4 regions of the Bacillus sp. GW823-FHT06A10 genome follow, and region 1 is predicted to be linked to each of the others. Evidence: riboswitches for the same ligand, from Rfam matches in the RefSeq annotation. Region 1 holds a riboswitch; each other region holds the start of a gene.

Region 1 (3,154 bases):
CTTTTAAAATAGCTGGCATCCCCCACCACCATATCGGATATATAAAGAGAAGTGTATCTGCTTCTTCCACTAATTTTCTATACCGCGCTGTCTCTTCTTCATTTATTAAATCACGTCTTTTCTTCTCTTCATTGAATACAAGTACCGGATCAAATTGTTCCTTGTATAAATCAAGCAACGTAACCGAATGATTTGTTTCCTGTAGCCCTTTTTGCACATGCTCTAAAATTGCCCCGTTAAAACTTGAAGGATTAGGATGAGCGTATATAATCAGTACGTTCACTACAAAACAACTCCCTCTATCGTTAAAGTTATCCCTTCTTTAATAACTTCTCTACAATTTGTACGTTTTTCGAACTTTGCAACAGTCGATTTAATACAGTAAGTAACTCTTCTTTTTCTAAATCTTTCAGTTTCTCTTTAACTGCACTCTCACCAGCACCTTGAATATCATAAACAACTGCCGCCATATGTTTACAATAATTTTCATACGGACATTCGCAACTACTTTTTGAAAAATCTTCGAGATCGATAACTACTTCATAATTCCCTGCATTTCCAGTAACGAAAGCAAACACTTTTTTATCTTGTATTTCAACATCTTCTACATGTCCATCTTCATAATATTCATATCCCTTATCTACAATGTACTTTGGGATCCATTTCGTTATATCTTTTAATAAGTAAGCGTACATAATTGTACCCCTTCCTTTAATTCCCTTTTGACTTCAAAAATCCTGCATGTTATTCTAATTACTGTTAAGTAGCAAGTCTACGTGACAAAACGACTGACACCTATTCGGCGAAGGTGTCTCTTTTCATTTGCAGCCGATACGAATTGCCTCTTTCAGGCACATTCAATTTTTGACACTACACACTCAACACCATTCCCTGTATCAGGCTGCTTAAGCAGTCTTTTACTCTACATACTCCGTTATTTTAAAAAAAAGAGAGCTTAGCTCCCTTTTCTCGCCTTATAAAATACCCCTTTTTCAGTATAGAGATATTCATCAGCTAATGTAATTTTCCCATCCAGTTTCAGTTCATCTAATAGTCTTGATAAATAAAATTGATGTAACATCTTTTTCGTGAATTTTCCTTCATGATGCGAAACGATATGTTCTTGAATATCTAACAATGATATTGGCTTATCTTGCTCTATCATATATTCATAAACTGTACTACGCAGTTTTACGTATTTTTCGAGTGTCACAGCAATGCGCAACCCCTTTCTTCTTAATATAAATTTTCGTAATCGGTTTTTTTGCAACAAAAAAACCTCTCCGATAAGAAGAAGTTACGTATATATCTTCGTCTTATCTCCCAGAACAAATATGTTCTGCTGGAATTAGCACCTGCATCGCGGTTGCTGGGTTTCATCGGGCCAGTCCCTCCACCTCTCTGGATAAGAAATATTCACTTAATTCTTACTATACGTAATTTCATTTTAATTGTCAAACAAATATAACAAATAATATTTTCTTCTTTACTGTTCATACTATACATATATGAATATGCAAGGAGGATTATGAAATGCATCAAAATGCTCGCGGATATGTACAAGATTCTTTTCAATCATTACAAGAAGCAAAACATTGTTTAGAAGAAGCACTACAGACTGTTGAAAAAGATTTTAATCGCGCTCGTATTGAGCAATCCCTTTATGCGATCGAACAAGCTATTCAACGCTGCGATTACACCGTTCACATTTTAGAACAAGATTGAAAAAACTTCCCATCATAAGGTGGGAAGTTTTTTCAAATGGCATACTTCATAATTATTGCCGTTATGATTAAAAAATATACAGAATTCACAATTTCTAAAACCCCTACTTTTATAATAGAAATTTTTTTGCCATACAATATAATGGCTCGAATGACACTTGGTATAAAAATAAGGGAGCACCACGGATTAATTGCAAATACAATGATTGTTAATAGAATATGATAACCCCAAGATATAAAACGATACTTCGGATTATTTTTCTCACGTATCATCGTTTTCACATAAAACGTACTTCCTAAAAAGTATAAGAATGAAATAAGTGCAATGAATAATGCTGTATGATCGATTTGTTTCATTGAAAAATAATAACTAATTAACCCACCAACACAAAACACAATGATCGCACAAATATCATTTAATAGTGCCCTTTCATTTTTTTGACGAGCATAATGCATATTTACTATAAATAGTGGAATCATGACTATTACGAATAAAAGAATGCGCCATTCATATAATAGAGAAATCATCCCAAATACGAACGCAATAATAAAATATACAATTGAAGCATGTAAATACTCTTTTTTTCGTTTTTGTTTTATGTACATAAGGAATGGATACGTAGCTAAATAGATAAAGAACCAAGCTATAAACAATGGAATGTGATATATAGTAGGTTTTCCAAGTATGACACTTAATAGAAATGGTATAGCAAGCATCGCCCATGCACCATGTTGCTTCGGAATAACTAACTTCATTAACTATACACCTCCCTTTTGAAAATAGTTCTCACCTATTATTATACAAATAATTTTATATAGTAACGGATATATATTGGACTATTTTTTGACAATAAAAAATGCTCCTTACAATATGTAAGAAGCATGAAAGAGGCAAACGAATATGTAAGTCGCGACCCTACCTTATATGAGTATGCTTTTCTATGCTATGTTATGCTTATCTAATATACCGTATTTCTTTTTAAATCTTGTGAGAATCGTAATCCAAGACGTACTAAATAGTAGTAAGAAAATAACATTCGAAATCGCATGACTTAAATCAAAGTAAAAACTTGCGATGTAATACGAAATGACAGTTTCCCACGTTGCTTCTCGTATAAAACCGAGAAGGCCCCAGAAATTCATAATCCAACCAAATAAAAAACCAACAATTACTCCGTAAAGAAGTCTCCCCCATAGCTTTTTCATTAAAAATGTATTACGCAATAATCCAGCTATAAAACCAATCATACCCCATGAAAACATTTGCCACGGCGTCCACGGACCTTGCCCTAAAAAGATGTTAGACACAATCGCTGCTGTTGCACCGATCATAAAACCCGCTTCACTTCCAAACACAATTGCAGAAACGATAATAACAAAAGAAGTTGGTTGTACACTCGGTAAAATAGAAAATGGTACGCGGCTAACTG
Region 2 (3,154 bases), 1.8 Mb from region 1:
TGTTTTAGTTTTTCATTAATTTGTTCCACTCATCTTCAAAGTTGCTATATGGTTTAGAACTTTCTGGAGCAGATTCAACAACTACATCTTTTTCTTTTTTCCACTCACGGTATCCGTAGTATAAAACCACTAAAGCAGCGATACCGATTAATGCTGGTGAATGAGAAAGCGCAATGGATAAACCGATTAAACCAACAATACCCCAAGCTAACTTTCCAAAAAATGACTTAGCTCGCACAAATGATTTATAGCTCCAATATACAACTCCTGCTCCGATTGCGAATCCTACAATACCAGCAAGACTACCAAGAGCAATTAAAGCCAAAATACCGGCTGCGATAAACGCTAGAAATTGTTTCATCTTGTGCTTGCCTCCCTTCGATTTGATACTCTTATCTTAACTATTTTTTCATCTTTCCATAACGAGCTTAAGAACCGTTTTTAACTCAGACTTAAGACCGAGTCATATTCAGCCCTTTACGCAAAAAAACGTGCAGAGTTTATTCTCTGCACGTTTTTTTAATTACTAACATTCATATTAAATTAAGCTGTTTTATGATACTCTTTTTTCTCAGCTACTTTCGAAAATCTTGGAAATCCAATTAAAATAGAAACAATCCCACATACTCCAACTAAGATTGGATAAAATGCATATGGCAACAATTCAACCGGAGATAACGCTGCAAATCCTGCTGCCGTTAACATTTGGGCACCGTACGGAATTAATCCTTGTACACAACATGAGAAAAGATCTAATACACTCGCTGATTTACGAGGGTCTATTTCATATTGATCTGCAATATTTTTTGCAAGCGGGCCTGTAAAGATAATCGAAATCGTATTATTCGCTGTACACATATTCGTCATACTTACTAAACCAGCAATACCAAATTCCGCACCTTTTTTCGAACGAATATTACGTGTTAATACATTCATTAAATATTGAATACCACCATTATATTGGATTAATTCAACCATACCGCCAATTAATATAGCAAGTAATACTAACTCCATCATACCGCCCATTCCAGTCGTTACACTTTTAAAGAAACTTTCTAACGTGTAACTTCCATCTATAAGACCGATAAAACCAGATAATACAGTTCCACCAGTTAATACAATAAGTACATTCCAGCCAAGTAGCGCTGTAATAAGTACTCCTGCGTACGGTAAAATCTTTATCCAATCAAAGCTATGTGCTTTAATTTGCGTGTCACTTCCTGAAGTAACTATTACTAATAGTACAATTGTAATAATAGCCGCTGGTAACACAATTAAAAAATTCGTTTTAAACTTATCTTTCATTTCTGTTCCTTGTGAACGAACAGCTGCGATTGTTGTATCTGAAATAAATGATAAATTATCACCAAACATCGCTCCCCCAACAACAGTAGCCATTGCAAGCGCAATTGAGATATCAGTTTGACCACTAATACCTACAGCAATCGGCGCTAATGCTGCAATTGTTCCCATTGAAGTTCCCATTGCTAATGAAATAAATGCACCAATAACAAAGATTCCAGCTACGATAAATCCTGGCGGTAAAATAGTTAACGCTAAATTAACAGTTGAGTCTACTCCGCCCATTCCTTTAGCCGTTTCAGAAAATGCACCTGCAAGCACAAAAATTAATACCATAATCATAATATCCGGATTTCCTGCACCTTTAGCGAACCGCTCGACTTTCACATTAAAACTTTCTTTACGATTCATCACTAAAGCGATTCCTACAGCAATTGAAATTGCTACAAGTATCGGCAATTTATAGAAATCACCTGTAATAATTCCAGAACCAATGAATAGCGCCAAAAATATCCCAAGTGGTAATAAAGCTAAACCATTTCCTCTCGTTTCTTTCAAAGTACCATCTCTCCCTAGTTTCAACCTTTTTCTAATGAATAACAAAAGACCTCTTCCGATGAGAAGAGGTCTTATACATCTATAAGAAACGCTCTTCTCATCTTTCAAGCACATGCTTGCTGGATTTGGCACAGCACTCTGAAATCGAGTCCGCTGCCGAGGCATCGTAGGGCCAGTCCCTCCGCCTCTCTTTATAAGAAGGTTTCATATTTATTTTTTAATAATAATTTCTTCCCTAACTTTACTCGCTTACAAAACAAAAGTCAATTATTTTTTGTATAGATTTTTTTGGTAATTATACAAAAATTTGAATACAATAATCATTTTAACTTTTCGATTTCTTCTTCCAATATTGAAATCCAATAAAATTCACTATTTTTTATTGCTTCTAATATCCATTTCGTAGTGTACCAAGCTAACTCATACTCTTCCTTCGTGACATCGCCACTTTTATAAGCATCCTCTAGCTCCTCTTCATCTAATACATACACCTTACCGCTAGGTAATAATACTACATCTAAATATAAATCATCAAAATACGGTAAACCACGATCGTCTATTTCATATTCTTTCGTCACATCAATATAATATTGCACTAAATTGTGCCTATCATCTAACATAGCTGTAATCGCAAAGTTCTTTCCATTAATGAAATATTGAACCCACATATACCCATCACTTGCAATACAAATTTCTTTACCATCATATTCTTTACAACTAGGCTCTCTCACCTTTTTTATATCCAGTATTCCGAGCATTCCCTCTTCCACTTGCTTAAGCCTATAACTCTTTTCTATTAGTCTTTTCCACGAAGAACCGTCACCATATTTACGTTTCATTATGTATACTCCTCTTCTATATACAGAAAAGCTCCCACATATTATGTGAGAGCTTGTTCATATTATAATCAAGCAGCTTGACCCTTTTCAGAAATCTCTTTTAAATAAGCTTGTCCTTTTTCAGCGTCATATTGACCTTCCCACTTAGACATAACTACAGCTGCTAAAGAGTTTCCTACAACGTTAACTGCTGTACGAGCCATATCTAAAATACGGTCAATACCAGCAATGAACGCTAAACCTTCAGGTGGAATACCTACTGTACCAAGTGTCGCTAATAATACAACGAATGATACGCCCGGTACACCTGCGATACCTTTTGATGTAACCATTAATACAAGTAATAATGTAATTTGTTGTGTAATAGATAAATCAATACCGTACATTTGCGCCAAGAAAATAGCTGCAATTGCTTGATATAAAGTTGATCCATCTAAGTTAAATGAATAACCTGT
Region 3 (3,154 bases), 1.8 Mb from region 1:
TGTCGTAGATAATTTCTTTGAATTAGAAGTTTTACACGATTTAGCGATGCAACATGGAAAGTTTGTGAACATATTAATTCGTGTAACGCCTGGAGTAGAGGCGCACACACATGAATATATTACAACAGGCCAAGATGATTCGAAATTTGGATTTGGCGTTTCAAACGGTCAAGCGATGCAGGCAATTGGATTTGCTTTACAAAAATCCAATTATAATGTGCTAGGGATTCATTCACATATCGGATCGCAAATATTTGAAACAGCTGGCTTTGTTCGAGCGATTGAAGTTCTTCGCCAATTTTTAGAAGAAGTGAGAGAGCAAACAAACTATGTAGTAAAAGTGTTAAATGTAGGTGGGGGATTTGGAATACGCTACACAGAGTCGGATACACCGTTAACTCTTGAGACATATGTGCGAGCTGTAACAAGTGCAGTGAGAGAACAATTTACTGTATGTGAATATCCATTGCCAGAAATATGGATTGAACCAGGCCGTAGCATTGTAGGTGATGCTGGGACAACAATTTATACAGTTGGGTCTGTGAAAGATATTCCTGGTATTCGGAAATATGTATCAGTCGATGGTGGAATGACAGATAATTTAAGACCTGCTTTATATAGTGCGCGTTATGAAGCAATGTTAGCGAATCGAGGGAATGATGAGAATGAGGAACTCGTTTCGATTGCGGGGAAATGTTGTGAGAGCGGAGATATGTTGATTTGGGATATTCATTTACCGAAAGTCGCTTCTGCTGATTTACTAGCAGTTTCCTGTACAGGAGCCTACGGGTACTCGATGGCGAATAATTACAATCGGATTCGAAGACCAGCCGTTGTCTTTGCAAAAGGCGGAACATCGCAAGTAGTTGTGGAACGCGAAACATATGAAAATATTATTGGGAACGATCGCATACGTATTAAAGAGCTTGTTTAAATAGAAAAAGGAGTTGTTCGGATGGGCAATTCCTTTTTTGTAAAATAAAATAATTAAAATATATCGGAAAACTAGGATTGAAAAAAATCAGAATTGTGATAAAATACAAATACAAAGCTTATCAAGAGAAGTGGAGGGAACTGGCCCGAAGAAGCTCGGCAACCTGCTTATAGAAAGCAAGGTGCTAAATCCAGCAAAATGGAATCCATTTTGAAAGATAAGGTAAAATATATTACCGAACAGTCTTTTCGAAATGGGAAAGATTTTTTTTATGAATAAAAAGGGGGGCTGTTCGCGTGGGTGTACGGGAACATTTTGATGAAGTATCCGAGAAGATTGAAGCGATGCTTGCTGATATGAAATATGGCTCAATTACAATTGTTGTGCAAGATGGAAAAGTAATTCAGTTAGAGAAAAGTGAAAAAGTACGTTTAAAGTGAAAAGCGCTGACTAGAAAAACTAGAGGCGGTTTTAACCTATTTTCATTAGGTTAAAACCGTCTTTTTGCTTTTACAGGGGGAAAAAACATGTTGACGTATGAAACGTGGGAAGAAAATGTTGTTTCGTTTTCGGAAGAAGATGAAACAAAAGGCGCGTTATCAGTATTAAATTGGGCTTATGAAGAGTATAAAGATGAAATCGTCTACGCATGTAGCTTTGGGGTGGAAGGTATGGTATTGCTGCACCTTATAAACCAAGTAAATCCATCTGCTAAAGTTGTATTTTTGGATACAAATGTTCATTTTCAAGAAACATATGAATTAATTCAAAGAGTGAGGGAACGATTTCCTTCATTGAATATTATAGAAAAGCAGCCAGAACTTACACTTGATGAACAGGCGAAGTTGCATGGTGAAAAACTGTGGGAGAGCAATCCGAATCTTTGTTGTAAGATTAGAAAAATTTTACCTTTAGAAAAATCATTAGTCGTGGAAAAAGCATGGATATCGGGCTTAAGAAGGGAACAATCAGAAACACGTAAGCATACAAAGTTTATAAATCAAGATCATCGTTTTCAATCTATTAAAGTTTGTCCACTCATTCATTGGACGTGGAAAGAAGTTTGGCGATATGTATACAAACATAGCTTACCGTATAACCCGTTGCATGATGTTGGCTATCCAAGTATTGGGTGTGAGAAATGTACTTTACCTGTAGGGGATGGTGGCGATTCAAGAGATGGTAGATGGGCTGGGAAAGTGAAAACCGAATGTGGTCTTCATTATCAATAAGATGAATCTTGAAATAAAGCTAAGAGGGGATATAGAAAATGAGCACAGTAAACGAATTAGTAAACCGTATAGATGAGACATATGATGTATCACAAATTGAAAAAGAAATTAAATTAGACAACATTGCTTTAAGTGATTTAGAACTATTGGCGACAGGTGGATATAGCCCGCTTACTGGTTTTTTGGGGAAGGAAGATTATGATTCAGTCGTAGAGACGCTTCGTTTAGCAAATGGTAGTGTGTGGAGTATACCAATTACATTACCGGTAACAGAAGAAGTCGCAGAAAGCCTGAAGACCGGAGAGGAAGTAAAGCTTGTCAACAATGGAAATATATATGGTGCTATTCAAATAGAAGATATTTTCGTACCAGATAAAGAAAAAGAAGCGTTACTTGTATATAAAACAACGGATGAGGTTCATCCAGGAGTGAAAAAGTTATATGAACGACCAAACGTTTACGTTGGAGGAACTATTATTCTAACAAAACGCTTTGAAAATAATCAATTTCCTTCTTATCATTTAGACCCAATTGAAACGAGAGAAGAATTTAAAAAACGTGGGTGGAAAACAGTAGTCGGATTTCAAACGAGAAACCCGGTACATCGTGCCCATGAGTATATTCAAAAATCTGCTCTTGAAATTGTAGATGGTCTCTTTTTAAATCCACTCGTTGGAGAAACGAAATCGGACGATATTCCTGCTGATGTAAGAATGGAAAGCTATGAAGTACTCCTTCAAAACTATTATCCGAAAAATCGTGTCTTTTTAAGTGTATTTCCTGCTGCAATGCGTTACGCAGGACCAAGAGAAGCGATATTTCATGCGTTAGTAAGAAAGAATTTTGGATGTACCCACTTTATTGTAGGACGTGATCATGCCGGAGTAGGAGATTATTACGGAACATACGAAGCGCAAGAAATCTTCACGAATTTTACGATAGAAGAGTTAGGCATTACACCACTATTCTTTGAACATAGTTTTTACTG
Region 4 (3,154 bases), on a different contig from region 1:
CATAATACGTTTAAGCTCTTCCCAATAATCTACTTCTTCAAAAGAAAGAGTTTCAACTGGTGCTCCTGTAATAATGAGCCCATCAAATTTTTCATTTTCAATATCACGAAACGTTTTATAAAAGCTCGTTAAATGGTTCTGCGCTACATTACGAGACAGATGTGATTCCATATGAAGTAAATGAACATCTAATTGCAACGGTGTGTTTCCAATTAAGCGAAGTAATTGTGCCTCTGTATCTTGCTTCGTTGGCATTAAATTTAATATAGCAATTTTCAAAGCGCGTATATCTTGTGTTTCTGCTCGCTCCTTCGTCATTACAAAAATATTTTCTTTTTGCAACACTTTGCGAGCCGGTAAATCTTTATCAATTATGATCGGCATGTGTTTTGCCTCCAACTAGAGCTGCTTCCAAATCTGCAATAATATCAGAAACATCTTCTATACCAACCGATAAACGAATTAAATCAGATGTAACACCAGCTAAACGCTGATCTTCAGCATTTAATTGTCTATGCGTCGTACTAGCGGGATGTATAACGCAAGTTCGTGCATCAGCTACGTGCGTTACAAGAGTTGCTAGTTTTACATTTGCGATAAATTCTTTTGCTGCTTCTAATCCCCCTTTAATACCAAATGTTAAAACCCCACTAGCACCTTTTTTCAAATACTTTTGTGCTAACGAGTAATTTTTATTACTATCTAATCCCGGATAATTCACCCATTCAATACGTTCATGATTAGCAAGCCACTTAGCAACTGCCAGAGCATTTTCGCTATGACGCTCCATTCGTAAATGCAAAGTCTCTAAGCCAATATTGCTAATATATGCATTGAATGGGCTCATACAATTTCCATAATCTCTTAATAGTTGAACACGTGCTTTCACAATATATGCTGCTGCACCAAAGTTTTGAACGTAACTTACACCGTGATAACTTGGATCTGGTTCAACAAGCTCAGGATATTTTCCATTTGTCCAATCAAAGTTTCCACCGTCAATTACAATACCGCCTAAAGAGCTCGCATGCCCATCGATATATTTAGTCGTAGAATGAACAATAATATTTGCCCCATATTCAAACGCTTGGCATAAATAAGGAGTTGCTAATGTATTATCAACGATAAAAGGTACCTCTAATTCTTTAGCGGCAGCTGAAAATTCTTTGAAATTTAAAACATTCATCGCTGGATTTCCTAATGATTCTGCATAGATAAGTTTCGTCTTATCGTTAGCAAGTGCCGTAATTTCATCTGCCGTTAAATTTGGATTAAAGAACGTAACATCAATGCCAAGCTTACGTAAACTCACCCCAAATAAATTAAACGTTCCCCCGTAAACAGTTGAAGAGCAAAGTAAATGATCCCCACTACTACAAATATTTAAAACTGCGAGCATAATAGCTGCTTGCCCAGAAGCCGTTGCAACAGCTCCTACACCGCCTTCTAAATCTGATAACTTCTGCTCAAATGCGGCTAGAGTAGGGTTTCCAATACGCGTATAAATATATCCTTCTGCCTCTAAGTTAAATAGAGCTGCTAAATCATCCGAAGTATCGTATTTATACGTTGTGCTTTGATAAAGTGGTAAAACACGTGGTTCACCATTCTTTGGCGTATAGCCACCTTGCACACAAATCGTTCCTTTTCCCCATGATTCTCCCATCTCTCATTCTCCTTTCTTTTATACAAAATAAAAAACTGCCCCTTTCCTGAAAACAAGAAAGGAGCAGTTTGAAAACACGCTCTAAAGGCTCTTTCTTATCTCTCAGGATTACTACCTGCAGGATTTGGCACAATTCCGTTATACGGCTGTTGCCAAGGTTTCATCGGGCCTGTCCCTCCACCTTTTCTTGATAAGACTATGCAATTACCGTTGATTTTATAGCAATAATTTCCTAATGTCAAACAGTTTTTCTGAATGTTCTAAAATAAATGTTAACAGTTTCATATAAAGCAACAAAAGAAATATATTCTAGTCTATTTCAAAAAAGACCTTTAAAAAACTCAAATCAGTCTATAAAATTAAATAAGTAATTTAACCTATAAATTCAAATTCTCTAAAATTCAGCCTATATGTTGAATAGGCGGTCCTCTCAAAAAGATACTATATATATTCAATCCATCTTCCACTAGTATATTTCACTTTTTCCCTACTGAGATTTACATAACGGAGGTATAACATGACAAATAAAAAAGATATGCAGTACATACTTGCTCTATATGGCATTCTTCTAGGATCTATAGTAGGAGCTACAGTCTGGTTATTTTTAGTCACAATAAATATTGGAATCCACTTTATTTGGAGATACTTGCCTGAAGTTCTCTCTTATCCCTCTTATTACACCCTTTGCGTAACAATAATTGGCGGGGTCCTCGTTGGTCTATCACAAAAATATTTCGGTATATATCCACGCCTTATGCCTGAAGTGATGACTGAATATAAAAAAACTGGTCGAATCGAATATCGCTTTGTCCATCAGGCTACTTTAACAGCGATTATTGTTTTAATTTTCGGAGCTAGTCTTGGTCCAGAAGCCGCACTAGTTGGAATTATAGGCGGACTGTGCACATGGGTAGGGGATCGCTTTAAATTTGCCTTAAAGGGTATGAATGAGCTAACCGAGATTGGAATTGGCGCTACTTTAAGTGTCATTTTTAACGCACCATTATTCGGTTATTTAGCACCGAATGAAAATGAGGGGGAACAAATTGCTGCTTTTTCTAAAGGAAAAAAGGCAATTGTATACTTAACTACTACTTTCGCAGGTTTTTCTGTTTATTTACTACTGAGTAAACTCGATAATCGTGGATCCTTTATTGTTGATTTCGGGGAAGGTGCACTTTCTTTCAATGAATGGATCGCATTTCTTCCACTTGCTAGTATCGGTGCTATAGTTGGTTTCTTTTATTTCAAGTTAGAATTCACATTAGAGAAGTTAATTCACCCTTTTAGGGAATACAAGCTGACACTCGGAATTATCGGTGGCATTTTATTAGGAATTGCAGGAACTTTTCTTCCGTACACATTATTTTCAGGGGAACATCAATTAAAAGAGTTAGTTGTTGAATGGAGCCATTTATCTTTTTGGATACTACTTCTTTCAGGGATTTTAAAGTTGTGTATTACTGCCGTTTGTTTGAACACAGGGTG

The links. A riboswitch is a leader RNA that binds a small molecule or an ion and turns the genes downstream of it on or off. The one in region 1 is predicted to bind S-adenosylmethionine.
Region 2: another riboswitch for S-adenosylmethionine. It lies ahead of AC1Q8M_RS03485 (Na+/H+ antiporter NhaC family protein); the one in region 1 lies ahead of AC1Q8M_RS12660 (hypothetical protein).
Region 3: another riboswitch for S-adenosylmethionine. It lies ahead of AC1Q8M_RS03415 (YezD family protein); the one in region 1 lies ahead of AC1Q8M_RS12660 (hypothetical protein).
Region 4: another riboswitch for S-adenosylmethionine. It lies ahead of AC1Q8M_RS23350 (bifunctional O-acetylhomoserine aminocarboxypropyltransferase/cysteine synthase); the one in region 1 lies ahead of AC1Q8M_RS12660 (hypothetical protein).

What each region holds. Positions count from the first base shown of each region.
Region 1 covers NZ_JBXAHT010000001.1:2,485,466-2,488,619, forward strand. Annotated here, with positions in the region: gene AC1Q8M_RS12650 (NAD(P)H-dependent oxidoreductase) at 1-283, opposite strand, end outside; gene AC1Q8M_RS12655 (SWIM zinc finger family protein) at 312-695, opposite strand; gene AC1Q8M_RS12660 (hypothetical protein) at 956-1,273, opposite strand; SAM riboswitch class I at 1,314-1,412, opposite strand; gene AC1Q8M_RS12665 (hypothetical protein) at 1,534-1,725, shown strand; gene AC1Q8M_RS12670 (YwiC-like family protein) at 1,758-2,480, opposite strand; gene AC1Q8M_RS12675 (ECF transporter S component) at 2,664-3,154, opposite strand, start outside.
Region 2 covers NZ_JBXAHT010000001.1:661,601-664,754, reverse strand. Annotated here, with positions in the region: gene AC1Q8M_RS03490 (lmo0954 family membrane protein) at 5-361, opposite strand; gene AC1Q8M_RS03485 (Na+/H+ antiporter NhaC family protein) at 544-1,860, opposite strand; SAM riboswitch class I at 1,955-2,060, opposite strand; gene AC1Q8M_RS03480 (ribonuclease FAU-1 family protein) at 2,181-2,699, opposite strand; gene gltP (glutamate/aspartate:proton symporter GltP) at 2,768-3,154, opposite strand, start outside.
Region 3 covers NZ_JBXAHT010000001.1:648,722-651,875, forward strand. Annotated here, with positions in the region: gene lysA (diaminopimelate decarboxylase) at 1-934, shown strand, start outside; SAM riboswitch class I at 1,050-1,158, shown strand; gene AC1Q8M_RS03415 (YezD family protein) at 1,231-1,374, shown strand; gene AC1Q8M_RS03420 (phosphoadenylyl-sulfate reductase) at 1,462-2,166, shown strand; gene sat (sulfate adenylyltransferase) at 2,205-3,154, shown strand, end outside.
Region 4 covers NZ_JBXAHT010000003.1:509,146-512,299, forward strand. Annotated here, with positions in the region: gene metA (homoserine O-acetyltransferase MetA) at 1-384, opposite strand, end outside; gene AC1Q8M_RS23350 (bifunctional O-acetylhomoserine aminocarboxypropyltransferase/cysteine synthase) at 368-1,666, opposite strand; SAM riboswitch class I at 1,759-1,863, opposite strand; gene AC1Q8M_RS23355 (chloride channel protein) at 2,184-3,154, shown strand, end outside.